DNA from 2 places in the Gluconobacter sp. P1D12_c genome. Region 1 is predicted to be linked to the other one. Evidence: riboswitches for the same ligand, from Rfam matches in the RefSeq annotation. Region 1 holds a riboswitch; the other holds the start of a gene.

Region 1 (14,869 bases):
AAGACAAGGTCCAGGGCCTGAACGATCGTGTAGATAATCAGGGCGGGAAGGCCAATAAGAATAGCCAGGCTTACAATGCCGCATAGACGTTGCCGGAAAGCGCTATTCTGCGGGCGGTTGAGTGAACGATCCAGTCGCGCGATAAGGGCACCAATCCACATGACTGGATGGCCAATTCTGCGAAAAAGCCAGTTCGGGTAACCGAAAGCGGCTTCAATCGCACAGGCCAGACAGGCGACAGACAGTGTGTGGGACAGGGGAGAGAAAGTCATGGGCCTGCGTGTTTCATCCAGATGCCGTGATCTAGCATGATGCCGACGGTGCTGGAAAACATGCCGATCCATGGTGGCCAGGTGCGGCAGGTTATGGAGCGGTTTCCCCATGCTCCAAAGCCTTTCATAGATCTCTCCACGGGTATCAGCCCGTACGAATACCCTCTTGCCCCTTTGGATGTCGCGGTTCTGACCAAGCTCCCAGAAGCTGTGGACGAGGAAGCGCTTCTAGCGGCTGCTGCGACAGCCTATCGGGTTCCGAATGCAGGCATGATTGTCGCGGGCCCCGGCACACAGCTGCTGATTGGGTTGCTTCCGTTGGTTCTGCAAGCGCGAAAAGTCGTCATTTTTAGTCCCACTTACTCCGGGCATGAGCAGGCGTGGAGAAATGCGGGAGTAGATGTATCGATCGTGACAGACTTTCAGGCATTCAGGGCTGCCGCAGGACAATCGGGGACTGTATGTGTCGTCTGTAATCCGAATAATCCAGACGGACGGCGACTGCCTGTCGAGACACTTTTAGAACTCTCGGATCGTTGCGCGGCATCTGGTGGCTGGTTAGTCGTCGATGAGGCGTATGCAGATTTTGATCATGAAAGCACTGCCTCGTCTTTTCCCCGAGCAGGGCTCTTGGTTTTGCGCTCTTTTGGGAAAACCTACGGGTTACCCGGTGTACGCCTTGGTTTTTTAATCGCCTCTGACGGAACAGCGGATCGACTTCGGTCCATGATGGGGGACTGGGCGGTAAGCGCTCTGGCTCTGACCACAGGACGGCAGGCGCTATCGGATCAGGAGTGGTTGAACAGCACCAAACTCCGATTGGAGCGGGATGCCAAGCGTCTTGTAAACCTACTGAAGGGATCGGGTTTCGTCGTTACAGGAAACACCCTTCTGTTCTGTTCGGTGAGTTTGGATGAGGCTGCTTCGCTGTGGACCTTTCTCTGTGAACGCGGGATCGTGACCCGCGCGTTCCCTGAGCGAGCAACGGAATTGAGGTTCGGTTTGCCGCGGGATAGCGCTGGTTGGGAGCGCCTGGAACGCGCGCTCCATGATTGGTCAGAGATCGCAAAATGAAGCTGTTCTGCTTTGCTCTTCCATCGCTCCCGTCTTCGAAGCGAAGCATTTTTCCAAAGACAGACGAACTGCGCGATGTGGCGAGTACGGAACTTGCGTTCTGGCCAAAATCTCTACCCATCCTGACAGGACGCGCGGCAGATGTTGCGTGGCTTGAGGCGTATTCCGAGTGCGTCGTCACCGTGGACGAACGGCTTCGCAGCCGTGATTACGGTGACTGGTGCGGACAGAACCTCAAAGCTTTATCGTCTGGAAGTCTTTCACAGTGGATGACAGACCCTGATTTCTCGCCACCTTCTGGTGAAAGCCAAACCGGTGCGTATGCCCGTCTTGCAAAGTGGCTTTCAGATATCCGTGACGCGGAAAAATCCGTGATCCTGGGGGTGGATGCTGATGTTGTGCGGGGGCTTGTTCTGCTGGCGATGGGCTTGAATGCAGAAGCGGCAGGGAAGCTCGATATTCTCCCCCAGAGCTGGAACGTCCTGTCTTTTTACAGGACGTGGAGGGTGCAGGCCCTTTCGGTTCCAGCCAACAGAATAACGTCTGAAATTATTTTCGGCTCAGAAAGCGATCGTTAATCCAAGCTGCGGCGCCCACGCCCACAAGGATGGGACCGAGAATAAAAAGTACCGCTGCAAGGGCTACTAAAATAATAATACCGAAAGACATTTTCTTTTTTCCTTATTCAGGATGAAAACTGTTACGCTCTGAAGCACGTTTGCCATAGTTCATGCGCATATTCGCCAAGTTTATGCTTCACAATAACCTCTGAAAAGGGGAACGATATGCGTTATTTTCTCATGATTCTACTCGGGGCTGTCGTCACTCGCTTCTGGCTGCGGATAGCCTCCGTTCAGACGGTTCCGCGTGTCTCGTCACCTGCTCGGGCTCTTCCAACTTTATGACGCCTATTTCCGTACGGCAGGGGTATAGGTCAACCTGTAGAGCGACCCGGAAAAATCGTCGCTAACAAGGATACTGCCGTCGGGCATCGGCTGAACATCCACTGGGCGGCCAACGTTGCGCCCATCGCGCCGAAATCCCCAGATTAGCGGCTCTGACTGCTGTGGATGGCCAGCGCTATCGAATTTGACGGACACGACCTGATACCCTGATGGAACGCTTCTGTTCCATGATCCATGCTCGGCAATCAGCAATGCACCCTTCAGAGATCGCGCTGCGGCTGAGCCATCGTAAAATCGCAGCCCCAATGCGGCGACATGGGCTCCAAGCTTCAGGGCAGGCAGAGTAAACTCACCGCAAGAATGGCCTTTTCCGTAATGAGGGTCCGGGACGTCTCCCTGATGGCAATATGGATAGCCAAAAGATTGCCGGGGCTGGGTAAGGGTGTTCAGTTCGTCTGAAGGGACGTCATCACCCATCATGTCCCGGCCATTATCCGTAAACCACAGGTCTTTTCCTGTTCGCCGCCATGCGAGACCAACCGAATTGCGAATGCCGTAAGCAACGTCCTGCCTGTCCGTGCCGTCGGTATTCATGCTGATGATTTTTCCGAGATCGTGGCCTACGTCGCAAACGTTGCAAGGTGCCCCAATGGTCACATACAGCCTGCCATCCGGCCCGAAAGCGATAAACTTCCAGAAATGGTCGCCGTCTTTGAAAGGTAGGTGATCCGTAATGACTTCTGGTTCGGGCGGATTGTCTAGGTGGTCTTCGATATCTCGTAGAACCAGAACGCGTTCGGGTTCTGCGATGTAGAGATCTCCATCATGATATGCGACGCCGGAAGGGGTTTCGAGGCCGCTGGCAAGTGCCCTGACCTGAACGGGATTGCCTGCATCACCCACTCCAGAGACGGCATAAACCTTTCCGGGCCCCATGGAGCCAAGGAAAACAGTTCCTCTGTCTCCAAGGGCGATTTCACGTGCTCCACGGACCTGTGCCGATATAACGTCCAAATGAAACCCGGGCGCGACAGACAGGCCTTCGAACGAAGGAGCGCTCCATGCAGGCAGGGTCAGGCACGAGCCTATCACTGAGAACAGCAGAAATTGCCGGAGCATGATGCGATGCACCTCATCAATGTGGAGCAGGGCTTGAAGGACAGCGCTGGTAACCGCAACGGACGAATGGCTCAGAGGTTTTCAGGTGTTCGGCTATTCCTCCATTTGAAAATGTGATGTCACGAAGGATGTCTGGAGCTCCAAGGCCCTGATACTTCCTCGGTTCTGACGCGTTAGAGGTCCAGTTGCTGCCTTAATGAACGCATTCTGTCCGTCTCTCTGAACATGTGCACCATGTTAGAGAGCGAGCGTGAACAGTCATGGGAGTTTCCAGGTCTATGGTTGACACTTCCCCCCGTAAGCCGCGCGCAGCAGAAGCCGCGCTGCGCATGCTGGCACTTGATCTGCATTGGACATGGAACCACGAGGCGGATCTCCTGTGGCAGACGATCAATCCGGATCTTTGGTCCCGAACCTGTAATCCCTGGATAACCCTGACACGAACACCCAAAGCCCAACTGTGGGAAGCTCTACAGAACCCGGATGTCCGCAATCTCTTGAAGGCCAGCATGGAGCGCCGGAAATATGAGTTGGAGCGTTCCACCTGGTTTGCGGAGAAATATGCAGACGCGGAGTTGTCTGAAGTCGCCTATTTCAGCATGGAGTATATGCTGAGCGAGGCACTTCCCATCTATTCTGGCGGGCTCGGGAATGTTGCTGCAGACCAGCTGAAAGCGGCGAGTGATCTGGGTGCTCCTGTTGTTGCGGTCGGGCTTCTCTACGCGCAGGGTTATTTTCGCCAAGTTATTACTCCGGCAGGTGAACAACGGGCGCTCTACCCATTCAATGACCCTGACCAGCTTCCGATACAGCCCGTCCTCACGCCGGATGGGGACTGGTTCCGGCTCTCTGTCCAAACGGCAACCGGAGAGATCTGGCTTCGCGCCTGGAAAGCCGTCGTAGGTCGGACGACTCTGTACCTTCTGGATACGAACGATCCCTCCAATCCGCCCGCTGTTCGCTGCATCACGACGCAGCTCTACGGCGGAGATGCAGAACTTCGGCTGAGGCAGGAAATGGTTCTCGGTATCGGGGGGTGGAGACTGTTGCATGCTCTAGGGCACCGGCCGGATATCTGCCATTTGAATGAGGGGCACGCGGCTTTTGCAGCTCTGGAACGAGCCCGCTGCCTTTCAGAAGAAGAAGGTATTCCTTTCGCGCAGGCGCAGGTCATTGCCCGCGCGGGAACGGTCTTCACGACACATACAGCCGTCCCGGCTGGGTTTGATCGTTTTCCGCCTAAGCTGATTGAGAGCCATCTCACGTTCTATGCCGAAGACCGTCTGGGCATGCCAATTCAGGACTTTCTCGCGCTAGGGCGTCTTGATTCGGCAAATAAAGATGAATTTTTCAACATGGCTTATCTCGCCGTTCGGTGCAGCGGAGCCGTTAACGGCGTGAGCCAGTTGCATGGAGCTGTGAGCCGGTCTTTGTTCACGCCACTTTTCCCACGTTGGCCGCAAAATGAAGTCCCGATCTCTCATGTGACGAACGGCGTCCATACCCCGACGTGGGATTCAGCATCTGCTGACGAACTCTGGACCCAGGTGGGGGGAAGAAGCAGGTGGGAAGGAGATCTCGAAGGGCTAGGCGATTCCGTTCGTCATCTTGATGACGACACTCTTTGGCGCAGCAGGTGCAACTCCCGGGCCGAGTTTGTTCATGCGCTGGGGCAGGAGCTCTCTGCGAGACAATGCATCGTTGGCGAAGATGGGTTGTGGTGCCTCCCTGCGCCATCCTTGAACCCGGAGGCGCTGACAATCGGATTTGCACGCCGGTTTGCCACTTACAAGCGTCCAGACCTCCTGTTGTACGACGAAGAACGGCTTGTCCGGCTGTTGCGGGACGCTCATAGGCCTGTCCAGATCGTTCTGTCCGGCAAGGCTCATCCGCAGGATCTGGAAGGGCAGGCCATGATTACACGCTGGGTTCAGTTCTGTCAGCGTCAGGATATTGTGGGAAAAGTGGTATTCCTTGCGGATTACGACATGGCTCTGGCCCAGAAAATGGTTCAGGGGGTCGATCTGTGGCTGAATACACCGCGACGTCCCTGGGAGGCCAGCGGGACCAGTGGAATGAAGGTCCTGGTAAATGGTGGGCTCAACCTGTCAGAACTCGATGGATGGTGGGCCGAGGCCTATGCGCCGGAAGTCGGCTGGGCGTTAGGGGACGGACTGGAGCACGCGGGAGATCCGGCCTACGACCATTCTGATGCACAGGAACTTTACAGGCTCTTGGAAGAGCACGTTCTTTCTGAGTTTTACGAGCGCGATGCTGGCGGAATACCTAGGGCGTGGGTCGCGAAGATGCGCGAAAGCATGGCGCGTCTGACGCCTCAGTTTTCTGCAAACCGTACAGTTCGCGATTACACGGAACAGTTTTATCTGACGGGTGCGCAGCGCTACAGGCGTCGCCTGTCTGACCATAGGGTAAGTGCTGGAACGGTTCTCGACAGGCAAAAAGCTCTCTCTGTCGGCTGGAATACCCTCAGGATCGGAGAGGTTATCATTCCGGAGAACGGTGGGGAGCAGAAAGGGCATGCTTTCATTCATCCCGGAACGCTCGATCCTGCATTGCTGCGTGTTGAACTCTACGCCGACGCTCAGGATGGGCACCCGCGCATCAAGTCCCTGACACAGGGAGAACATCTTCCGGATGGCTGGATTGCCTATACTCTCGAGACTGAGCTTCCTGCCCCCGTGGCAGAATGTACGTTGCGGATCATTCCAGCTGCGGAGATCCTCAATGTTCCGCTCGAAGCGCCTTTTATCCTCTGGCAACGGTAGGGCATGAAGGCTTACGCTTCATGTGTCGCCATGCTGGAGGGGAAAGAATAATGATCCGAAGCCTTTTGCCGCAACGTCTGACATTTCGCTTTCTACCAGAAGCATGGCCTCTCGTTCGTCACCACACAGGCATAGCACCCGCTTTGAAAAGCGTGCGACCGAGGCATCGGATCCGGACATTTTACGATACCGAATCCGGCATAGTGTCTCGCCACGATTGGGCACTCTCCACCGCGCGAGAAGGCCGTGCGTCAGTTCAGGTGCTTGAGCCTGTTTCCTGGCCGGGGTTACCCAACATGACGCGTCCTGAACAATGGGTCTGGTCCCGGAGTGGATTACGTCCAGATACCAAGCTGCTCGAAGGGACTGAAGCTGCAAAACTCGATTTGTCAGGCACAGTTCTGCCAATATACCGCACAGATTTTTGGCAGTTACAGGGAAAGGCGGCGGTTGGTGCCAGTAGCCTCAAGGTGACTCTGTCGCGCGGATCAGTTCAGGCTGGAGAGCAAGCGGAAGCTGTTTGTGCATTGGATCTGACGCTCCTGAGCGGCGAAGCGCGAGATCTGTATGCATTTGCGCAGACTTTAAGTGATCTTCCCATATGGCTGACCGGGGAGACGCTTCCCATGAGGGGAGTGCGGCTCGCGCTTGGACAGTATGATGAGGATGTCACAGTTCAATCGGCGCTACATTTCGCAGGGGATATGACGGTTGGAAAAGGGTGGAGCCAGTCTGTTCGTGCTTTTCTGACGGTATTTCTTGCCGCGCAGCCTGCTGCTGAACACGGGAGCGTCGATGCTGTGCATGAGATGCGCGTCGCTGTCAGACGACTTCGAACGATCCGGAAAGCTTTTCGCCCTTTATTCCCTAAAGGAGCGTTAGCGAATGAGATGTCAGTTTTTCAGCAAACTGGACGGTTTCTCGGCAATGTTCGAGACTGGGATGTTTTTCAGACCGAAATTCTACCGGCCTATGTGAGCGTGGACATTACGGCTGAATTCGTTCAGTTAGCTAAAGAAAAGCGAGTGTCTGCACTGGCGGAGATGCGACAGAAACTGACTGATCCGAGCATAACGTCGACGCTACTTTCTTTGGGACAAAGCACGGAAGATCCTGCAGCTCTTTTCGGAGCCGAGACTGCCGACGCGCTTTTGGAAGACCATGCACCTGTTCTGCTCGATCGAATGGCGCGTAAAGTCCAGCATCGGGGTCATCATATCGGGCACCTGTCAGACCGCCAGTTGCATGACGTCCGTAAATCTCTGAAGGGGCTGCGCTATAGTATTGAGAGCATTCTTCCTCTGTATAAAGGGAGCCGCGTTGAAACCTATATGGGCCATTGCAAGGATTTGCAGGACTTGTTTGGTCGTTTCAACGATGCAGCAACGGCAGAGGCTCTGGTCAGGCAGGCGACAAAAGAAAGGCCTGACCTCGCAGAAGCAGGAAATGCGATTGTTCACATGGCGCATCGGGAGCGGAAAAAGATCCTGAAAAAACTTCCCAAGCAATGGAAGATTTTTTCGAAGGACGTCCCGTTCTGGTGTCAGTGAGTTATTTCCTTGTGTGTAGCGGAAACCTTGGGTCCAGCTCCGATTTATGATCCAAACGGGCAGCCAAAAAGCGTGACTGATTGCCGCAGGGAGCAAAAATCATGGAAAAACGCTGGGTTCTTCTGACAATCATTATCCTGATCGCCGGGCTTATCATGATACTGCTGTGGGCGAGACAGACCGACCCGGGCACGATTGGCCCGGATACGCATACGGAGAAGACGGCCCCCCAAGCTTTGAACGCGGCACACCCATATCTATGGAGCCCCGCGCACAATCAAAGAGTTTCTGAAACGAGCTGAGATTTGCTTCAGAAGTTAGAACGGAGCGTAAACATGAAGTTCCGCGGCTCTCCGTAGTAGTTATAGTAATACAGATTTCCCAGTCTTTGATAATATCGCTTGTTAGCGATATTGTTCAGTGTTGCGGAGAGGGAAAGATACTTGTTCCATTGGTATCCAGCCTGGATCGACCCAATGATGTATCCGCCCTGCGTCACGGTGCGGTTTGTGCCGAATGTACTTGTTTGAGCATTGAAGCCGCCGCCGATGCTCCAGACATTCTTTTGTGCCCCGCGATATGGCTCAAACCTGTAATGTGTCCAGAGCTTCCACAGATGCTTGGGCGAGTTGCCAGCATAGGTCAGGCCAGACTGTGTGGCGCTACCGTTATTGACGATCCGGTTGTCGTTATAAGTATAGCTGGCATTGATATCCCAGCCCTCAAGAGGACGGCCAATCAGCTCTGCTTCGGCACCCTGGCTGCGTGTTTTGCCTGTCGCGACGTAGCAGTCATCCACGCCACCGGGCCCACAGATGGCGCCGATGGTGCCGTTATAGATGGCTTCGTTTTTCTGAATGATTTTGTAGCCAGACAGGGTCATGCCGAGGTGCCCGTGGAAGAACTCTCCCTTGATACCACCTTCGAGCTGATTGCCTCGAACAGGCGCGAGGCGGCCGGTGGTATCAAACGCAGACTGAGGCGAGAAAGTCGAAACGTAGCTAACATAAGCCGTGACATTCGGCCACAGGTGCAGAACGCCGCCGATGTAAGGGGTCAGGATGCCCTGCTGATCGATATCGGTGCTGGTGGCACCAACGGTTGGGGAAATACGACGAGTTTTGCTGACATACCCGCTCACCCGTCCGCCAATCAGGATGGAAAAGCGTGAGATAGGCTTGATCTGTGCCTGACCATACACGCCCCACTGCGTGGATGGCTCCCAGTAGCGATTGGTAATGGTAGGGAGAGCCAGAGACGGAATGGCATTGTTCGCATTGATTGGGATACCGGCGAGCGCCGTATAGGTCCGGGAGTTTGCACTGGCACCGCCGCCTTCATAGAGATAGCGATCGTAGTTCGCTCCCATCATCAGAACATGTTTCTGCCCGAAGAGGTGAAGTGGTCCGGTGACGTAGGCGTCCAGGCCATCATTCGTCTCGTCATACCGTGTATTGGCTGCGACGAAATTGCCAGTCTTTGCGGACGCGTTATACGCGTTGAGATAAGCGTATTGCAGTGTGGTGGCTGCGGTTCGGTGACGGTAGTTGAGACGCCCGCGCCAGCCATGAGAGAACAGATGCTCCAGTTGTGCCTCAACTTCAGTCATCGGGACTTCGGATTTGCCCCAGTTGGCCCCCACCAACGTGCTCGTCGGCAGATTCAGATCCGCGCCATTACTGGCACGGGGAAGCCCCATATAACGGGTCGTATCATTGCTTTGAGACGTGACGGAGACTGTCAGGGTATCATGTCGCGTTAAGTGCACATCTGTGACACCATAAATCGTCCAGCGACGATCATAGGCATTGTTGTAGAACTGGTTGCGGTCGGTGCCTGCGACGACAAGTCGTGCGGAAACAATTTTCGAGTGCGCGAGAGGGCCGCCGACGTCAAGGGTGGCATGGTAATTGTTCCATGAGCCAGCCGAGAACGACGCATTACCCTGAAAGTCATCGGTCGGGCGCTTGTGGACGAAATTGACACTTCCGCCGGGTGTGCTGGAGCCCTGAAGCATACCGTCTGGTCCACGCAGGACTTCAATACGATCATAAATCGCCAGATCATACTGTTGGCTTAAAGTCAGCCCACTCATAGACGGGACACCGTCATACTGGGCCTGTAACGTGAAGCCGCGGGCAGTATAACCGCCCGTTCCGTCGCCATACATATTGACGTTCACGCCCGCGACCTGTTTGAGCGCAGCATCAACCGTATTGAGGTTCTGGTCCTTCATCTGCTGGCTGCTGAGAACGGAGATGGATTGCGGAACGTCTAACGGTTTGAGGAGCATTTTCGTCGTAGAGACCGCAGAAACCGTGTAAGTTCCGGTACCATCCGTAGAGGCATTACGGCGATGACCCTGCACCAGAAGCTGCTCAATGCTACCCGGGGTCTCGTCTTCTTGTGAGGCGTGTTTCTGCTGGGTGCTCTGTGCGCTCGATGAAGCGGAACGTTCCTCTTTAAGGTCGGCCGTTGAAGCTGGTTTTTTACGAGCTTCTGGGGCTACGTCATCGGTGGTCGCTGCAAAGGCGCCATTCCACGTGCCTGACAGCAAAAGTGCTGTAAAAAGCATTGGGCCTAGATGTGTACGTTGAGGAACGTTCGACGCTGGAAGTCTCATGGAAAGGGCTAACTGCCTCCGAGGAAATGAATTTTCACGAGAATTTCAGCTTACTTTCCCGCATTTCTAAAGTTACAAATGATATTCATTCTCATAAACTTCAATCTTTAATTCACGCACCTTCGCAGTTGTTACATTGTAGGCAGCATTCCTGCGACGTTGAGCGGGCAAGTGGTTCGTACAAAAAAATAATTATGAAAACGACTGTTTTTCAAGAATCGCTTCGTGAGAGACGTTTTCCTGTCGATTCAGCTAAGAATTGGCCTTCATGATCTGCCTTTGAATGCCAAGGCCTTCGATTTCCAGCTCTACGACATCCTCTGGTTCAAGATAAACTGGCTGAGGCTTGATGCCCATTCCGACGCCGGCAGGTGTGCCTGTGGCAATGATATCGCCCGGCATCAGGGTCATGTAATGGCTGACATGTGAAATGATGCTGCGGACGTCAAAGATCATGTTGGAGGTATGTCCCGTCTGCCGACGGCGACCGTTGACATCTAACCGCATGGAGAGTGCTTGCGGATCGGCGATTTCATCGGTCGTCACAAGCCATGGCCCCAGCGGCCCGAATGTGTCGCAGCCTTTGCCCTTGTCCCACTGGCTTGTCTGCATCTGAAATGAGCGTTCAGAGACATCATTGGCGATACAATATCCCGCCACATGCTCCAAAGCCTTCTCTGGGGAGACGTAAGACGCTTTTGTGCCAATAATGACTGCGAGTTCGACTTCCCAGTCCACTTTGGTGGCATGTTGGGGGATTAGAATACCATCGCTCGGACCCGTCAGGGCAGAGATGGCTTTCATGAAGACGATTGGCTCTGAGGGGAGGGGAAGGCCTGCTTCCTCGGCATGATCCCGATAGTTCAGGCCAATGCAGATGTACTTTCCGGCACCTGAGAACGGAATACCGTAGCGTGGTGTTTCCAAAATGACAGGGAGAGTATCCGGATTAATCGCCCGTAAGGCGGCCAGCTGCTCTGGAGACAGATGGGCGGCTGTAATATCAGGCAGAATCCCCGCAAGACTTCTCAGAATGCCAGCGTCATCAATGAGTCCAGGCGTTTCCTGATTCAACGGACCAAAACGACAGAGCTTCATCCTGCGACACTTTCTGTCCAGAGTGGGGAAGCATGAGATTAGGCATGTTTCGGTTCCTCTTCCAAGGGATTGAGGGGCCTGTTCGTGGCCGCTGCCCCAAACGCGAGGCGCATCCATTGCCCAAATTAATAACTTCGGTTATTGATATGTTATAACATACGTGTTTGACTATATGGGAGTTTCGGTTATGCCCCTGCTCAATGATGGTTCCCCGGAAGGGGATGAAAAGGGAACGCAGTGAAATGCTGCGGCTGCCCCCGCAACTGTGAGCGGTGAGGCTGATCACGATGGGTTCCGGGGACCCGGCCACTGGGGCGTCAGCCTTGGGAAGGCTCGCGATCTGCCGATGATCCGCAAGCCAGGAGACCTGCCATCGAAAATGGTCATGGACGAAGCGAAAGGGCGGGGTGCACCGGACGCAGCAGGATATTTATCCTGCTCATCGTAGTGACGCATTGTTGAGTGAAGTTTGCGTTATCCATGAGGAAAATCAGTTTTGTCGGTGTGTTGCCCGTTGCGGCATTGACCGTTTTTCAGCCTGCGTTCGCCCAGACAGAAGACGTCAGGAAGACGGTTGCCAAAGCGAAAGAAGAACACATTACCGCGCACGGGCGGGCGCAGCCGCTGAAGGATAGTGCTGTTATCGGGGGCAGACTTGGGCTGACGGTTCAACATAATCCTGCGACGATCAATGTGATTCAGCGCAGCGTGATGGAACAGCGCGGCTATGTGCACGCTGAAGACGCCGCAGACAGTGCACCGGGTGTTTCTTCCGGTGGATCTCCAGGAAGTCCGGCGCAGATGATGATGCGCGGCTTCAGCGGGAATCAGGTTCTGATCCTGCGAGATGGCATTTATTACGGCCCGACTACGATGGTGAACCGTCCGCTCAACAGCTTTAATCTTGAGAGCGTTCAGGTTCTCAAGGGGCCGTCGTCTGTTCTGTACGGGCAGGGCGCTGTTGGCGGCACGGTGGACATGCGAACGCGTGACCCTGCGTTTGATGGGCCGCATGCTAATGCTCTGGTATCTTATGGCAGTTTCAATACGTGGAATGCTGGTGTTGGCGGTTCGGTTCCCATTACTGACACTTTGGCCATTCGAAGTGATTTCAGTCGTACCTCGTCTGATGGATACGTTGCTGGCGCAGACCCACACAGCAACGATTTCACGACAACGTTGCTCTGGCACCCTTCGAAGAAATTTACAGCCCGCTTTGGCGTCGACTATCTGACAGATCGCTTGTCGACGTATTATGGAACCCCTTTGGTCCCGCTGGCGCAGGTCCATGATGGCGTAGGCGGCCTGCTGTCGTCTTCCAAGGGATTAGGCGTAAGCCGGTCATCGCTCTGGCGTTATTACAATGCCAAGGATGCAAAAGCTGGCTCGGTTAATGTGACCCCGACGCTTCATCTGACGTGGCAGCCAACGGAGAACATGACGTTCCACAATAAAACCTATGTCCTTTACGCCAAGCGCAACTGGAATAACGCTGAATCCTACAGCTATATCGGTTCAGCCGGGCAGACGGACGCAGCGGGAAATGCCATTGCACCCGGTCGGGTCGGTCGGGATCGGTTCTATGTTTATATGAACCAGCATCAGGTGGGTGACACGCTGGATGGTCAGTTTGATTTTCATGTTTTCGGAATGAAAAACCGTCTGGTCGTCGGTGGAGACGCGTATTATGTGCGGCTCATCCGGAACCGTGGTTTTCCGGACGCGACATATGCGGACAGTGTTTCGCTGAGTAGTCCTGAGAGTACGGCCGTCGGGAGTTTTGCTGGAGAGTATCCATATACAAAATCTCCCACAACCATGGTAGACGCAGGTATCTTCATGGAAGACGTCCTGACCGTGCGGGACGACCTGCGTGTAGTGGGTGGATTTCGCTATGACTGGCTGAAACTGGACCGTCAGAATTATAGCCAGTCCGGTGCGTTCAATCCTGCGACCAGCTTCCAGGGGAACTACAATCCTGCCAACTTCAGGATTGGCCCTGTTTACGATCTGACAGACAACATCAGCCTCTACGGCGTGTACACAACGGCTGAAGATCCGCCGGGCTCCAATATCTTCCTGGTTAATAAGGGCCAGTTTTCACGCCTGAGTCAGTCCAGACAAGGAGAAATCGGCGCTAAGGGTTCTTTCTGGAAAGGGCGTCTGTCTTCTACGCTGTCTCTGTACGATATCCGCCGTGCCCGAGTTCTCGTTGCTACCGGTGTGGACAGCGTGGCAACGGCGGGCGTTCAGAAGTCACGGGGTGTGGAATGGCAGGGGGACCTCACGCTGGGGAAACACTGGAGCCTGTCCGGAAATGTTGCCTATACGTGGTCTCGTTATGGATCATTCCATCCTTCAGCGTCAGTGAATGCCTCCGGGAACGAGGTTCCGAACGTTCCGGCTGTAACGGCTAACCTGTGGGGTGTCTGGTCCCGGGTTGCAGATCTACCGGTCGATCTGGGGGCTGGTATGCGTTACGTATCTGCCCGCAAGGGCGATTACGCCAACACGCTGAGTCTGAAAGACTATGCGCTCGTCAATCTTTTCGCGGCATGGCACGCCTATCGTGGCGTGACGGTTTATGGCCGGGTAGACAATGTGGGAAACAAGCACTTCATTCAGTGGGCTGATACCAGTTATCCGAGTGAAGTGATGCTGGGGGCGCCGCGGTCCTTCTCAATCAGTGTTCAGGCCGGTTTCTGATCGTGCCTGAGGTTGTGCTTCAGACGCATGGTGCCGGGTATGACCGCATACTCTCTTTGACGGATCTCTCCGTCAGGGAGGGTGAGCATGTTGCAGTCATTGGCCCGAATGGTGCAGGGAAAAGCACGCTTCTGAGGCTTCTCGCTGGATTAATTTCACCCACGGAAGGGAAGATAGTTCTGGAAGGAACGCTGCTCAGCACCCTTTCCAGACCAGCGGTAGCGTGCAAGATTGCATGGCTTTCCCAGACCGATGATGTAACTCCTGAATTCATAGTTGAGGATTATATCGCACTTGGTCGTCTTCCGTTTCGAGGCACTCCTCAGGCGCAGCAGGACACCGCGGCTCTGCAAACGGCGATCAAGTATTTCCGTGTCGAACCTTTTTTAAAACGGCCGATTGGCAATCTTTCTGGTGGCGAGCGTCAGCGTGTGATGTTGGCGCGATGTCTGGCCCAGACTCCCAAAATACTGTTGCTGGATGAGCCCACCAATCATCTGGATCTTGCGGCCAGAGCAGAGCTTCTAAATCTGCTTCGTGACCTCCCTCTGACAATCGTGGCCGTCCTGCATGACCTGTCTTTCGTGCCTGATTTTGCGCCGAGAACTCTCTTGATGAGGGACGGAAAAATCATTCTGGATGGGGCGTCTTCTGAGGTTTTGCTCTCTTCAGAACTAGGGCATGCGTTCGGCTTGAATGTTCATCCCGTTCGACTGGATGATAACAGCACGACGTT
Region 2 (14,869 bases), on a different contig from region 1:
GCCAGTATTTCGAAAGCGGAGGAATGGCGACAACAACGTATTTCTACATTCCCGGCACACCACGTTTCATCGGCGGCCGCGTCTCCTGCGGCTTCTGAAACACACCCCTATTGGCGCGTCCCAATCAGGCAGCGGGTCAGAGCCTTGAGGTCACGGATGTTGACTTCCGTTTCGATGCTCTTGTTCCACAGCGTATCCATGGCACGGAAGTGGATGGTGCTGAGAATGACATCCAGAACCGTATCCGCCGGATAGCAGAAAGCCTCTTCGTCTCGCTTCTTTGCGCGCTCAAGAAAGCGATGCATCTGCTGTCGGGCTGGCTCAATACTCACTTCGCGGAGCACAGTACCGAACTCCGGGTTATGCACGGCTTCACCCAGGAGCGTACCATATGTGCGGCCCAGCGGAGTTGCCAGGAAGCGAATACGCGCTTCGATCAGTTGGTCGACGTCTCCCAAAAAGCTGCCTGTATCAATTTCAGGTGTCAGGCTGAACTTCCACTGACGGATGGCATCAAAGAACATGGCCTGCTTGGTAGGCCAACGGCGATAGACCGTCGCGGTAGACACACCTGCCTGCTTGGCAACTTTTCCGATCGTAAGGCCCTGATAGCCCTCTTCCGTCAGGACCGTGGCAATCGCTGAAAGAATCGTATCCTTCAGCAGAAGATTGATAGGCCTGCCCGGTGAGCGACTGACCCTCATATCTGCCAGATGCGGCGGAAAAGCTTCCTTTACCGCTAAAGATGATGACTGGGACATGCCCTGCCTCCCTGATTGAATAAGGTCTTGCATCTAGCCTTAACGAAACCGAGAGGCTTTCCACAAGCCTTAAGATTGGTGCGTTTCTCCTAAAAAACACCCCTCATGAAATTGTGAGCAGTGAACGGTAAAGTTCGGGGCCGCTCATTTCTGCCCATTGGGGACGGGATAGCGAAGTGGGTCCAATCTCTTTAATATATTTCTGTGAACGCGAGCCGGACCCTGCGATCAGACTGATGATCTGTCTGCTCGACAATCCTGGGAACATTGGGAAGAGTAAAACATGGCTATCGTGCGGGTTGTGATGATGCAGCGTGATGAGGGCACTGCACTGGCGCGATGGATCACGCATTACGCCTGGCTCTTCGGGTTCGAAAACCTCACCATTCTCGATAACGGCTCAGTCGACCCACAGACAATCTCCATTCTCGAAGCCGTCGAAAAACAAGGTGTCACGGTTCGCCGGGATTTGAACCAACCACATGATTTTCACCGCAAAGGCGGGCATCTTACCCGTATCATTCAGGACTGGGACCAAAATTACGAATATGATTTTGCCTTACCTGTCGATTGCGACGAGCTTCTGGCCGTCTTTACCCATGAGGGCATCACTTTAGACAAAACCGCAATTCATGATGCTTTCGATGCCTTGAAAGGTACGGATTGCGCGCTCAGAATTGATACATCCCTTTTCAACGTTCCGGGCCAACCCGGCTGGTATGCTCCCGTCCGGCACTTCCACAAGGGGTTTGTACCCGCAAAGACAATCTCCATCTGTGATGACGGGCAACATGAGCCACGCTCAGCGATCCGCGATGAGTTCAAGAGTACCGTTTTCACTTATCTGCATGATCATCACCTTCCCTATGCGGCCTGGAGAGATCGTCTGAAAAACAAGGTCACGGGGCTTGTCGATGCTGATGATGAGAACGCTCTTCGCGCATACCTGACCAAACCTCATGCTGAAGGCGCTCATGCTGTTCAGGCGCTTCTGGTGACAGCCGAAGAGTACACGCATTTGTATGACGACAGCGTGCGCGTCTTTATAGGGGCTGGCTCGACAGAGCTCGCTTTCGTTGAGGGGCCCGGCCTGGCAACGACATTATGGAACAGTGACGCCTATCTTGCTGCCCACCGCGATGTAAGGCGCCATTACACAATAGGCCCGCTCCAGCATTATCTACGCGACGGCTTTAGGGAGAAGCGCGCTCTGACTGCCTAGAGTCATTAGCGCTGCGGCGTTTTCAAAACGTCGGCGGCGTACACGAACTGATCACTTCGCAGGCTTCGTCGCTGATACAGCGAAAGCGATGAGGCTTACGACTGTCAAAGTAATAAGCGTCTCCCGGCCCAAGAATATGGGACTGGTTCTCCACCGTCACCTCCATCTGGCCGCGAATGACAACGCCAGCCTCTTCACCGTCATGCGCATACGCGACACCGGTATCAGCCCCAGGATCGTAACGCTCGTGCAGGACCTGGAGAGCGCGACCAAAAAGGTTCCCGCCAATCTGCCGCAGAGAGATACCACTCTGCCCAATTTCAGTTAAATCATCAGCCAGATAGAAGTATTTTTCCTGCCCTTCTGTCTCGAAACTGAAGAAATCGCCAAGTGTGACGGGAATGCCGTCCAGAACACGCTTCAAGGTGCCGATTGAGGGATTCATATCCCCCGACTCAATCAAGGAAATTGTGGAATTGGTGACACCGGTGCGCTTGGCCAACTCACGCTGGGAAAGATTTTTTGCAACACGAACGAGCCGCAACCGCTGACCAACATCCGTCACCATTCATTCTCCCAATCGTCTGACCATCACATCTCAGTATGTCATAACGATTGAGGAATGGAACATGAAAAAAGCCCGATACACCAATGAGATGCTGGCAAATTACTTTTCCGGTAGCCTCGTTTTGATAGATGCGCTCAAAAACCCCTCACAGGTTTCTTTCAGCTCTCCTTGAAGCATAGTATTTCTTGCCTGAAATGAGATAATTAATTTAATTATGAATGCATCAATGCCACATCACGGCTTATGGACGTAGCCAGAAATCCAATATGCAAATTCAAAGGGCAGTAAGACTCCGCCAGATCATATAGGTAGCCACCACAAAGATCACACATGCAAAGAACGTGGTCAGCGTACCCCCGGCTCCCGCCAAGCGTCGGGCTGCTGAGGTCCCAAGCGTACTGCCCACCACACCGCCAAGAACAAAAAGTGCGCCCATCGTCCAGTCAATGTACCCAGACAGCATGTAGCTGAGAGCAGTACTGGCCCCAAAAGCGGCGACGGCGACCAAAGACGTCCCTATTGCATTCAGAATGGACATCCTCGTGCAGGCAACCAGCGAGGGCACAATAAGAAACCCACCACCAATGCCAAAGAAGCCCGACAAAAGCCCTGTGGCCGTTCCGCTGGCCATGACCTTGGGCATATTGTCGCGATTACAGGCAGCGCCTGCGATGCCAGGGTTCCGACGTCCCCTAAGCATCAGAATACCGACGACAATCATCAGAACTGCAAAGCAAAGCAGCAGTTTCTGCCCGTCAACAGCCTTACCTAGCGCAGCGCCCACCAAGGCGCCGACAACACCAAAAGGCGCAAAAACCGCGGCACACCGCCATTTGACGGTTTTCTGTCGCGCATGACTGACAAGCCCCGCCAGTGCGTTGACGGCAACAGCCATGGCGCTTGTCCCGATCGCAACATGGGGATTTTTTACCCCCACGACATAGACCATCAGCGGAACAGCCAAGATTGATCCGCCACCGCCAATCAACCCCAGCGTAAAACCAATAATGACACCACAGAACAGCTCAAGCGCGATTTGCATCAGTCTGGCCGATACTTATTTCTTACCAGACTTCAGGGACTTAGGCGCAACGAAGAGCTCATGCCCCTTGAGCATTCCCTTCCAGTAAAGGGCCGGCATGACGTATTTTTTGAGCCACCAAGCGAGGCGGGTCGCCTTTTGGCCATTGAGCAGCCACTTCGGGAGTGTCGGCGCCAATTTCCCACCGTAGGCGAACTCTGCAAGAACAATCTTTCCATTTTCGACCGTCAACGGGCATGCGCCGTATCCGTCGTATCCAGAGACCGGGGTCTTGCGCTCCAAGAATGCCAGAACATTCGTTGCAACGACGGGAGCTTGCACACGCACGGCTGCCGCCGTCTTGGCGCAGGATGCTCCAATTACGTCACCGAGGGCGAAGATCTGCGGATACCGGACATGCTGGAGCGTCTCCGGATTGACTTCAACAAAACCGTCCGAGCCGGCAATGGCGCTTTCCCTGACAACCTTGGGAGAAACCTGAGGTGGCACGACATGCAGCATGTCAAACGTGCTCTCCACACGCTCCACGCCTGCGTCCGTCTTCCGCTCAAAAACAGCAGTCCGAGCAGGACCATTCACCTCGACCAGCTTTGATCCCAGATGGAGGGCGATACCGTAGTCCCGCACATAATCCATCAGAGGGGGAACAAACTCTTTCACCCCAAACAGACCCGGCGTGGCTGTATTGAATTCGACGGAAATATTCTTCAGAACGCCCCGACGACGCCAGGCATCACTGGCCAGATACATGGCTTTCTGTGGAGCACCGGCGCATTTGATGGGCATAGGCGGCTGCGTGAAAATAGCTTTACCGCCCTTAAGCTTCTCGACCAGCTGCCATGTGTAAGGCGCCAGATCAAAGCGATAGTTGGACGTCACCCCGTTCTTGCCCAGCGTTTCACTCAGGCCGGGAATAGCATCCCAGTTCAGGGAAATGCCTGTCGCTACAATCAGCGCATCATAGGACAGAACCGTGCCATCCTTCAGGACGACCTCACGCGCCTCAGGCCGAAAAAGTTCAACAGACGTTTTCAGCCAGACAGCGCCTTTTGGAATCAGGTCCTGTTCCCGACAACGTGTCTGAGATGCCTTGAAAACACCGCCCCCGACGAGGGTCCAGCCCGGCTGATAGAAATGCTCTTCTGAGGGTTCAACAATCCCCAGAGCCAGGGCAGGATTACGCTTGAGCAGACTGGCGGAAGCGGAAAGGCCACCCGCACCGCCGCCGATAACCAGCACCTGAAAATGCCGCGCGCCTTCACGTGCAGCCATGGTCGGAGCAGGCACAGCATCCATCCGCGATTTCAACCCACCCAGATCAATACCGGCGCGCGCAGTATCTGCGAGAATTTCCGAAGCAGGACGCGTGCCAGCTTCTGCGAGAGCCCAGATCTGGGCAGCCCGCGTTCCTGAGCGACAATACCCGACAACCGGAGCAGGAAGAGATGCCAGCGCCTCTCTGGCCTGCAACACCTGAGCGTCACTCGGCACCGTTCCCGCCTTCACAGGAATTGCGATAAACGCCAGTCCTTCTGCCTTCGCTGCAGCTTCTACGGCTGCTGCATCCGGCTGATTCGGTGCTTCACCATCCGGACGAAATGAAATGATGCTTCGAAAACCTTCGGCCTTGATATCCGCAACATCTTGCGGCGTGACCTGAGGGGAAACAGCGTAGCGATCCGTTAAAGATGTGGTTGGCATGACGTGCTCTCCGACAAAAATATCTTGGTGGATCAACCTGCTCAGAGGCGATTAACGGGTATCTTGATATAGCTGATGCCGTCAGCTTCCGGCTCCGGCATGTGACCGCCGCGCATATTGACCTGCACTGAGGGCATCAGGAGTTTTGGCATGGCAAGAGTTGCGTCCCGCGTTGTGCGCATTGCCACGAAATCTTCCTCTCTCACGCCATCATGAACATGAATATTGTGCTCACGTTCCAGGGCCACAGTGGTCAGCCATGCGTACTCGTCTCGCTCCGGCGCCTTATAGTCGTGACAAAGAAATAAACGTGTTTGCAGGGGGAGCGACAGCAAGCGGCGGATGGAATGGTAAAGCTGTCGCGCATCCCCTCCCGGGAAATCTGCACGAGCCGTCCCAAAATCTGGCATGAAGATCGTATCGCCCACAAAGGCGCAGTTTCCGATCACGAACGCCATATCTGCTGGCGTATGGCCTGGCACATGCAAGACCGTGACCGGTAGGTCACCAATGGAAAAGGTCTCACCATCATGGAAAAGGTGGTCGAACTGAGATCCATCCCGCGCAAACCGGGTGCCTGCGTTGAAGATCTTTCCAAACACATCCTGGACACGCACAATGTTCGCGCCAATTCCCAGCTTGCCGCCCAACTGCTCCTGTAGCCATGGAGCCGCGGACAAATGATCGGCGTGCGCATGGGTTTCCAGCTGCCATTCAACAGATAGCCCCTCCCCACGCACATAATCCACAATCGCCTGCGCAGAACCATTGGAGGTCCGCCCCGCAGCTGCGTCATAATCCAGTACGCTATCGAGGATCGCAGCGCGTTTGGTAATCGGGCAGTGAACAACGTGACTGGCTGTATTTGTCGCTTCATCAAAGAACGTGCAAACTACAGGAGATGGAACCTCACCACTCTGCACACGTCCGATCTGGGCAGTTGCAGCTTCAATGGCAGCATCAGGCATGACGTTTTCACCTCTGGAGTTCACAGTTTCCAAGAAAACAATTATGTGTTTAATAAAGTCATAAACTATCAACAGTCAAGACCCGGACAGGCTGGATACAGCATCATGACAGGCCCCCTCACTGACGACTCCGCATTTTTTCCCCTTCGGATTGGCGATGAAGCCCCCGACTTTACTGCCCGAACGACCCACGGTGAATTCGTACTAAGCTCACTCAGAGGGCGGTGGGTGATGCTATTTGCACACCCTGCGGATTTTACTCCTGTATGCACCAGCGAGTTTATTGCTTTTGCAAAGGTAGAAACTTTTTTCCGAGAGCGGAACTGCGTTCTCCTCGGGCTATCCGCAGATAGTCTTCCCGCTCATCTGGCGTGGATTACGGCCATTGAAGAGCGTTTCAATGTCCGCATTCCTTTCCCAATCGTTGAAGATCCCTCCATGGAAGTCGCACGCGCTTATGGAATGATGGATCTGGAAGCACAGGACAGCGCCACCGTACGGTCCGTCTTTTTCATTGATCCAACAGGAATCATTCGCGCCATCCTGAGCTATCCTGCCAGCGTTGGTCGATCAGTGGCCGAGCTGCAGCGCATGCTTTCCGCCTTGCAGGAAGTTGATCGCTCCAACGTCCTGACTCCTGAAGGCTGGCAGCCAGGGCAAGCTGCCATTGCGCCCCCTCTGCAGACCCAGGAAGCAGTTCAGAAAGCAGGTCCGAACTGGTTCCTTCAGCCGAAAAAGCCGCGTCCATGACTCTTCTTGCCCTTGAAGAAAGCCGAAATCTTGCCGAATGGCTGCGCCTTCTCGCCCAGCCTCAGCGCCTTATGATCTTATCCGCCCTGCTCGATGGCTCCCACGCTGTCAGTGAAATCGAGACCATGACAGGCATTGGCCAACCGACACTGAGTCAACATCTCGGTACACTCCGGCGGAGTGGGTTGATTGAGTCTCAGCGAGAGTCCCGCGCCATCAGTTACTGCATGGCTGATACGCCTGATGCCGCCCGCGCCAGAATGCTCATCATGACACTGCGCCCTGACGGACTGGCAGTCTCACCAACAGCTACAGCCCCTTCACGCAAACCCGGTGCCCAACGCTCCTCCCTGGAAGGCGCAAGGTTTGCGCGCATCGTCCGTCCGCTCTCCCGATGACCAGAACCCGGCTTGCACCGCACCCTGTTTCACCGTGCGAGCCAACGGAAACTGTCCTGCTTATCAAACGCTTTTAGATGGAAAAAGGAGAAGGTCCATGACCCGCTATCTGATGCTTCTGGCCTGCCTGACCGGTTTTGCCGCACTGTCTGGCACGGGATCAGCCGCGACACGCGATGAGCAGAAACAGGCTTGCCAAGGTGATGCCATCCGCCTGTGCACGTTTGCCATTCCTAACGAAGCCAAGATTACAGCCTGTATGAGAAAGAAGATGGATCAGCTCAGCCCGAAATGCCGGGCGATGTTTGAACCTGCTCCGCAGAAAAATACTGCAACAACAAAGCCAAAAAACTGAGACGTTTACCCTCTTGTCGTAATCGTGAAGATGGGCAGACGACGTTCAGACCAGCATTTACCTGAGACACCTGCATATTAGGTGCCTTCACGTTCTTCCGTCAGGATTGCACGAAGGCAGCGTTTTCATTATTGGATAACATATGAAAACAACCCGTCAGTACGGTCGTCGCAAGGTTACGCTCAAGGATGTAGCGGCACAGGTCGGGGTGTCCCATACGACAGTCTCGAATGCCTATATCCGGCCGGGCCAACTCTCGGCTGCGCTGAGGGAAAAGATTTTCGCGGCAGCTCAGGAACTTGGATACACAGGCCCTGATCCAGCAGCGAAACAGCTTGCGACCGGGCATTCCGGGGCACTGGGCTTTCTCTTCAGTGAAGATCTTCCATACGCATTCTCTGATCCTGCCGTTCTCGCCGTCCTGAACGGCGTCGCGAAAAGCTGCGATGAAATGGAAACGGATCTGGCCCTGATTTCAGCAGGCAGCAGCCTCCGCAACATGAACACACCTGTTTCGCTCGGCAATGCTGCGGTCGACGGGTACATCCTCTACTCCGTGGCCCCCGATAGCCGGTGCGTTTTGATGGCGCAGCAGCGGAACGTTCCGCTCGTTGTGGTGGATCAGCCTCGTTTGGACAACGTGCCATATGTCGGCATTGATGACCGGGGGGCAGCCTACAACGCGGCAAAAACCCTGCTTGAGCTTGGACACCGTCGCTTCGGTATCCTGTCCCTCAAAACAGCCCATGATGACTATTTTGGCATCCTGACAGCCAAGCGTCGCGCCAATATTGCACACAGCACGATTGCCATGCGTCTGGAAGGGTATCTAACAGCCCTTCAGGAAGCAGGCATTGCCCCCGAAAACGTACCGGCCTGGGAAATTCCGATCAATTCTGAAGAGTCCGGTGCTGAAGGCGCGCGCTTTCTGCTGAACCGACAGAATGCACCGACAGCAATTCTGGCAATGAGTGACCGCGTTGCAATTGGCGCTATGCAAACAATCCGTGCGGCGGGTCTCAGCATTCCTGAAGACGTGTCGATTTTTGGATTTGATGACATTCCTGCCGCTGCCCTGTCGGACCTCAGCACAATCCGCCAGCCTCATGAGCGCAAAGGCATGGAGGCAGTCCGTCTTCTGACCCAGCAGGACGGCCGCCAGAACAAGAACGTCATTCTGGAAACAGAACTCGTCGCTCGCGGCAGCATTGGTCCAGCCCCAAAGGGCTGAACCACACTGTATTAGCGAGCGACGTTCAGAAGCCCGGCAATACTGTCGATCTGAAAATCCGGCTTCAGGTCAATGCACTGCGTTGCAGACCCGTGCCCATAACTCGCCCAGCAGGATGCAATGCCACTATTGCGGGCAAATCCAAGATCTGCCGCCGTGTCGCCAACCATCAGAAAATCCGATGCGGGGACTTCCGGGAACAACGGCCGCACACGGTCCGTCATGACCCGGGGATCCGGCTTGTGCGGGTAGTCTGGTTCGGACGCGATCACATTGCTGATCCACCCACCAAGGCCGAAGCGCTCGATGCTGGCATGAACCGTTGGAGCATGCTTGTTGCTGAGGATTACCAGCGTTGCCCCGTCAGCCTTAAGATCATCGAGTACTGACTTCACCCCGTCAAACAGAACGGTCTCTTCCTGATCGGCTTTAGGGTAATACGCCCGATAGTGACGAACAAAAGCCTGTGCATCATCAACGTCACTGTCGGGAACGATCGCCTGAAACAGCGTCTGAAGCGTCCCACCCTTTGACAACTGATGCTTCAGGGCGTCTGATGAAGGGCCCTTGTAGCCGCTGGCTTCAAAGGCTTCCTTCAGGCTGCGAAGAATGGCCGGCTGCGTTTCCGCCAGAGTACCATCGTAGTCGAGAAGAACGATCGGGAATCTTGTCATTCCCTTTTGTCACCCCGTTTACGCAGGAAATCCAGCCCTCTCCGCTTCAGATCGGACGTCGCCCAAGAAGGCGGCAAAGGGCTGATGCTGTATCTGCATGATTCAACGTATAGAAATGGAATTGCTCCACCCCTTCAGCTTTCAGTGTCTGACAAAGCCGGTCGGCAATCGTGGCCGCGACAAACGCCCGCGCCTGAGGCGTTTCATCCAATCCATCGAACAGGTCGCGCATCCACTTCGGCACGTTTGCACCACACATATCGGCAAATTTCCAGGCCTGCGCAGCACTTCCAACCGGAAGAATACCCGGCACGATCGGCCGCTCGATTCCAATGCCCGCAGCACGGTCCCGGAAGCGTAGAAATGTGTCCGCTTCGAAGAAGAACTGCGTCAAAGCCCGGTCCGCACCCGCATCAATCTTCGCTCGCAGATGCTCCAGATCCGACTGCGGGCTAAGCGCGGCAGGATGCGTTTCCGGATACGCCGCAACGGAGATTTCGAACGGCGCAATCTCCTTTAATCCGCGCACCAGATCCACAGCCCCCGCGTAGCCTTCCGGATGGGGCTCATAGACGCCCCCGGCTGACGGTGGCGGATCACCACGCAGGGCCACAATGTGCTTCACACCAGCGTCCCAGTACGCCTGCGCCACAGCATTGACGTCTTCTTTGGAGGCTCCCACGCAGGTCAGATGCCCAGCCATTGGCGCGCCAGTTTCCCGAACCATGTCTTTCAGGGTAGCCAGGGTGCGGTCCCGTGTTGACCCACCTGCCCCATACGTCACGGACATGAACTGCGGACCAAAAGCAGCTAGCGTTTTTGCGTTTTCCAGCAGCGTGGCGGCTGCCTTTTCCGACTTTGCAGGGAAAAACTCGAACGAAATTGCGGGCAGAGGCCCTGTCTGTGCGGGCATCGCGCCAGCTCCTTATTCAATAATTCAGCTTAGTTGGGGCGTTGGCCGAGCCAGAGTTTCACAGTCAGCTCGCCTTCAAGAGCCACTGGCTCTGCGGGAACCAGACCGGCTGCGCGAAACCACGTCGCCATCTGCGCATCAGTAAACCCAAGCCGAACATGCGCATCCCGTGTGCGAAGTTCTTCGCGGCTATGGGAGGCAAAATCGATAATCAGTAATCGACCATTGGCATCCAGAATCCGCGCGGCCTCCGCAATTACAGCAGCCGGATGCTGTGCATAGTGCAGAACCTGATGCATGACTGCGACATCGGCTGAATGCTCCGGCAACGGAAGGGCCTGAAAGTCTCCCTGCCGCAGATCAGCCTGCTCCAGACCAGCTTCCGCAAGCTTGGTTCGCGCCAATCGCAGCATGGCGGGACTGCGATCAAACCCGATGACTGTCTGGGCGCCGCTTCCCAGCAGCTCCATCATACGACCAGTCCCAGTGCCTATATCCACAAGGCGCCCGATCGGAGATGCTGAGAGCGTCTTTACGATCGCTGCTTCGACCTCCTGTTCGGACACATGCAAGGAACGCAACGCGTCCCATTCTGCCGCGTGGGTTTCAAACCAGTCTTCCGCCGCGAGCGCACGAACATCTCGAATGGCCTGCAAGCGAATACGATCCGCACGGATTTCCGCCGGCTCCCGCGCAGTCCATCGATCCAGCGCCATAAAGACAGGCTCCAGACGTTCCGGAACACCCAAAGTCAAAAAGACCCAGCTTCCTTCCTTGCGGCGCTCAATCAATCCCGCATCTGCCAGGATCTTTACATGCCGTGACACGCGGGGCTGGCTTTGCCCGAGCACCTGCGCCACCTCTCCGATGGACAGTTCCATCTCGCGCAGAAGGGCCAGAGTCCGCAGACGGGTCATGTCTGCCAGTGCCTGGAAAATAATGAGGGCGTGTTCCATACGAATTTACATATAAGGAGTTCTTTATATGAGCAAGAGCTATTGACTCGTTTTCAGGACATGCGGCAGTCATAAGGCTTGTCATGGTTCCGCGCCGGATGTTCACGCATCCGGCGTGGCTAAGAGGGAAGCCGGTGCAAAGCCGGCGCTGCCCCCGCAACTGTCAGCGGCGAGTGCCGATTCCACACAGGCCACTGGGCGAAAGTCCGGGAAGGCGGAATCAGCGCGAAGACCCGTAAGCCAGGAGACCTGCCACGGCACATAACATCCTCCGGCGGGGCGTTCCGGACGGGTCACGCATGTCTCCACGCCGCACATTTCCTGTTCGGGGCGTGAACGATCCTGCATGCCCTGAGAGCGCACTGCCACGAACCTGTCGAGGCTTTCATGACCGTCCGCGTCGCAACTCTGGGCTTTCCGCGTATCGGCACCCGCCGTGAACTGAAAACCGCTCTTGAACAGTACTGGGCGGGAAATTCCTCCGCCGATGATCTGCTTTCCACCGCCGCGTCCCTTCGGGCGTCAGCCTGGCAGCGCCAGAAAGACCTCGGTGCCGAGATCATCCCTTCCAACGATTTTTCGCTTTACGATCATGTGCTGGATACATCCGCAATGGTCGGTGCTGTTTCCGCCATTTACGGCAACGTGCAGGGCAAGGTGGACTTGGGAACCTACTTCGCCATGGCCCGCGGCTCCCAGACGACATCCGAAGAGTGTGGCTGCGGTCATACTCATGCCCCCCCTGAGGATGTCCCTGCCGCCGAAATGACCAAGTGGTTTGACACGAACTACCATTACCTTGTTCCGCAATTCACAGCAGACCAGACGTTCAGCCTCGCCTCCACAAAACCCGTCGACGAATATCGGGAAGCCAAGGCGCTTGGGATTGAGACACGCCCTGTTCTGCTCGGTCCTGTCAGTTTCCTGCTTCTGGGAAAATGTGACGGCCCGGCGTTTGATCGCCTTGATCTGCTCCCTGCCTTGCTGCCCATTTATGAAAGGGTTCTGAAGGCCCTCCGAGCAGAAGGCGCAGACTGGGTTCAGATTGACGAGCCGTGCCTTGTTCTGGATCTGCCGGGAAATGCTGCCGCAGCGTTCAAGACAGCATACAAAACTCTGACAACCACAGTTCCAGACCTGAAACTGATGCTCGCCACGTATTTCGGTGCGCTCGGAAACAATCAGGACATCGCCCTAAGCCTGCCAGTTCACGGGCTGCATGTGGATCTTGTCCGCGCTCCCGAACAACTTGCATCTATTCTGGAGGAAGCGCGACCTGACCTACTGCTGTCTCTCGGCGTAGTGGATGGGCGAAATATCTGGAAGGCCGACCTGAACGCGCTTCTGGACCATCTTGAACCGCTGGTGGGCCAGCGTGACCTGATCCTCGCGCCGTCTTGCTCTCTCCTCCACACACCCATTGACCTGGAACGGGAGACAGATCTGGACGCGGATGTAAAATCCTGGCTCGCATTCGCCGTTCAAAAAATCGAGGAGTTGCACACACTGGCGCGCGCCCTGAATGAAGGCCGGGGCGTTGTGCAAACCATTTTAGCCGAAAACGCTGCGGCTCTTCAGGCACGTCGCTCTTCCACGAAAATCAACGATCCTGCCGTTCAGGCACGCTCTGCAGATCGCAACCCAGCTCTCACCCAGCGCCTTTCCCCTTTCCCCGCGCGCCGTCCGTTGCAACAGGCCAAACTCAGGCTGCCGCTTTACCCAACGACGACCATCGGGTCCTTCCCCCAGACACCTGAAGTCCGCAAAGCTCGTGCGGATCATGCACGAGGAGAGCTCCCTTCCGAGGCTTACGAAGCCTTCCTGCGGGAAGAAACCGCCCGGACCATCCGCTGGCAGGAAGAGATTGATCTTAATGTGCTGGTGCATGGCGAGTTTGAGCGCAATGACATGGTGCAGTATTTCGGGGAGCAGCTTTCCGGCTTTGCGTTCACGAAGCACGCCTGGGTTCAGTCCTACGGGTCCCGCTATGTCCGGCCGCCCATCATTTTCGGGGATGTGTCACGCCCGAAAGCCATGACGGTTGAATGGTGGGAATATGCCCAATCCATCACCAATCGCCCGATGAAAGGCATGCTGACGGGGCCAGTCACGATCCTGAACTGGTCTTTCGTGCGAGACGATCAGCCGCGTTCGGAAACGTGCCGACAGATCGCTTTCGCGATCCGGGATGAAGTGTGCGATCTGGAAAAAGCTGGATGCGGCATCATCCAGATTGATGAAGCCGCCTTGCGTGAAGGCCTGCCGCTCTGTCGCGCAGACTGGCAATCCTATCTGGACTGGGCCGTGGAGAGCTTCCGCATTTCAGCCTCGGGTGTGCAGGACGCCACGCAGATCCACACCCATATGTGCTACTCGGAATTCAACGACATCATTGCTGCCATTGGCGCGATGGATGCGGATGTGATTTCGATTGAAACCGCCCGCTCCCGCATGGAACTACTCGATGCGTTCGCAGCTTATCGCTACCCTGCGGAAATCGGGCCGGGCGTTTACGATATCCATTCCCCACGCGTGCCGTCTGTCGAGGAAATGGTGGACCTGCTTCGGGCAGCCAGCAAAGCCATTAGCCCGGATGCCCTCTGGGTCAATCCGGATTGTGGACTGAAAACCCGCAAATGGCCGGAGACGAAAGCTGCACTCATCAACATGGTTGCGGCAGCCCATTATATGCGCCCGTAAACCAGTAAGTAGATGGGGTGGATCACCACCCCATCATACGCAATTACCAGATTTTGACGCGCTGATCCGGGGTCAGATAGAGCTTGTCACCCGGCTGCACGTTCCAGGCCTTGTACCAGAGATCCACATTGTGCATCGGGATGTTTACGCGAGCTTTCGGCGGCGAGTGCGGATCGATGACGACCATCTGCTTCTCCGTGTCCGGACGAACCTTCTCACGCCAGACCTGTGCCCACCCCATGAACACGCGCTGATCGCCCGTCAGACCATCAATGACCGGAGCTGGCTTCCCATTCAGAGAGGCATGATAAGCATCTAGCGCCAGTGTCAGGCCACCAAGATCGGCAATGTTTTCGCCCATCGTAAGCTTACCGTTCACATGCACGCCCGGCTGAACCTCGAACGCGTCATACTGCGCACCAAACCGATCTGCGAGCTTCTGAAAGCGCGCTTCGTCTTCCTTTGTCCACCAGTTCCGCAGACGCCCCTTGTCGTCGTACTTGCGGCCTTTGTCGTCAAAAGAATGGGTCATTTCATGCCCGATGACACCACCGATCGCCCCGTAATTCACAGCCGGATCAGCCTTCGGGTTGAAGAACGGCGGCTGAAGGATCGCCGCAGGAAACACGA

Evidence for each region. Region 1 has a riboswitch for cobalamin ahead of KP705_RS03325 (TonB-dependent siderophore receptor). Riboswitches for the same ligand answer to the same signal wherever they lie in the genome.
Region 2: linked by a shared signal. The riboswitch ahead of metE (5-methyltetrahydropteroyltriglutamate--homocysteine S-methyltransferase) and the one ahead of KP705_RS03325 (TonB-dependent siderophore receptor) in region 1 are both predicted to bind cobalamin.

What each region holds. Positions count from the first base shown of each region.
Region 1 is NZ_JACSIQ010000002.1:320,562-335,430, reverse strand. Features, by position in the region: gene cbiB (adenosylcobinamide-phosphate synthase CbiB) at 1-272, opposite strand, end outside; gene cobD (threonine-phosphate decarboxylase CobD) at 309-1,346, shown strand; gene KP705_RS03360 (histidine phosphatase family protein) at 1,343-1,924, shown strand; gene KP705_RS03355 (sorbosone dehydrogenase family protein) at 2,255-3,370, opposite strand; gene glgP (alpha-glucan family phosphorylase) at 3,649-6,156, shown strand; gene KP705_RS03345 (CHAD domain-containing protein) at 6,453-7,706, shown strand; gene KP705_RS03340 (hypothetical protein) at 7,808-8,008, shown strand; gene KP705_RS03335 (TonB-dependent siderophore receptor) at 8,017-10,281, opposite strand; gene KP705_RS03330 (fumarylacetoacetate hydrolase family protein) at 10,582-11,427, opposite strand; cobalamin riboswitch at 11,615-11,817, shown strand; gene KP705_RS03325 (TonB-dependent siderophore receptor) at 11,908-14,133, shown strand; gene KP705_RS03320 (ABC transporter ATP-binding protein) at 14,136-14,869, shown strand, end outside.
Region 2 is NZ_JACSIQ010000005.1:103,464-118,332, forward strand. Features, by position in the region: gene KP705_RS07355 (TonB-dependent receptor) at 1-98, shown strand, start outside; gene KP705_RS07360 (TetR/AcrR family transcriptional regulator) at 108-761, opposite strand; gene KP705_RS07365 (glycosyltransferase family 2 protein) at 1,045-1,983, shown strand; gene KP705_RS07370 (cupin domain-containing protein) at 2,006-2,551, opposite strand; gene KP705_RS07375 (sulfite exporter TauE/SafE family protein) at 2,826-3,593, opposite strand; gene KP705_RS07380 (bifunctional protein tyrosine phosphatase family protein/NAD(P)/FAD-dependent oxidoreductase) at 3,609-5,294, opposite strand; gene KP705_RS07385 (MBL fold metallo-hydrolase) at 5,336-6,262, opposite strand; gene KP705_RS07390 (peroxiredoxin) at 6,368-7,012, shown strand; gene KP705_RS07395 (helix-turn-helix transcriptional regulator) at 7,009-7,410, shown strand; gene KP705_RS07400 (hypothetical protein) at 7,508-7,765, shown strand; gene KP705_RS07405 (LacI family DNA-binding transcriptional regulator) at 7,908-8,996, shown strand; gene KP705_RS07410 (HAD family hydrolase) at 9,008-9,670, opposite strand; gene metF (methylenetetrahydrofolate reductase [NAD(P)H]) at 9,717-10,583, opposite strand; gene KP705_RS07420 (metalloregulator ArsR/SmtB family transcription factor) at 10,613-11,539, opposite strand; cobalamin riboswitch at 11,607-11,811, shown strand; gene metE (5-methyltetrahydropteroyltriglutamate--homocysteine S-methyltransferase) at 11,927-14,239, shown strand; gene KP705_RS07430 (M13 family metallopeptidase) at 14,283-14,869, opposite strand, start outside.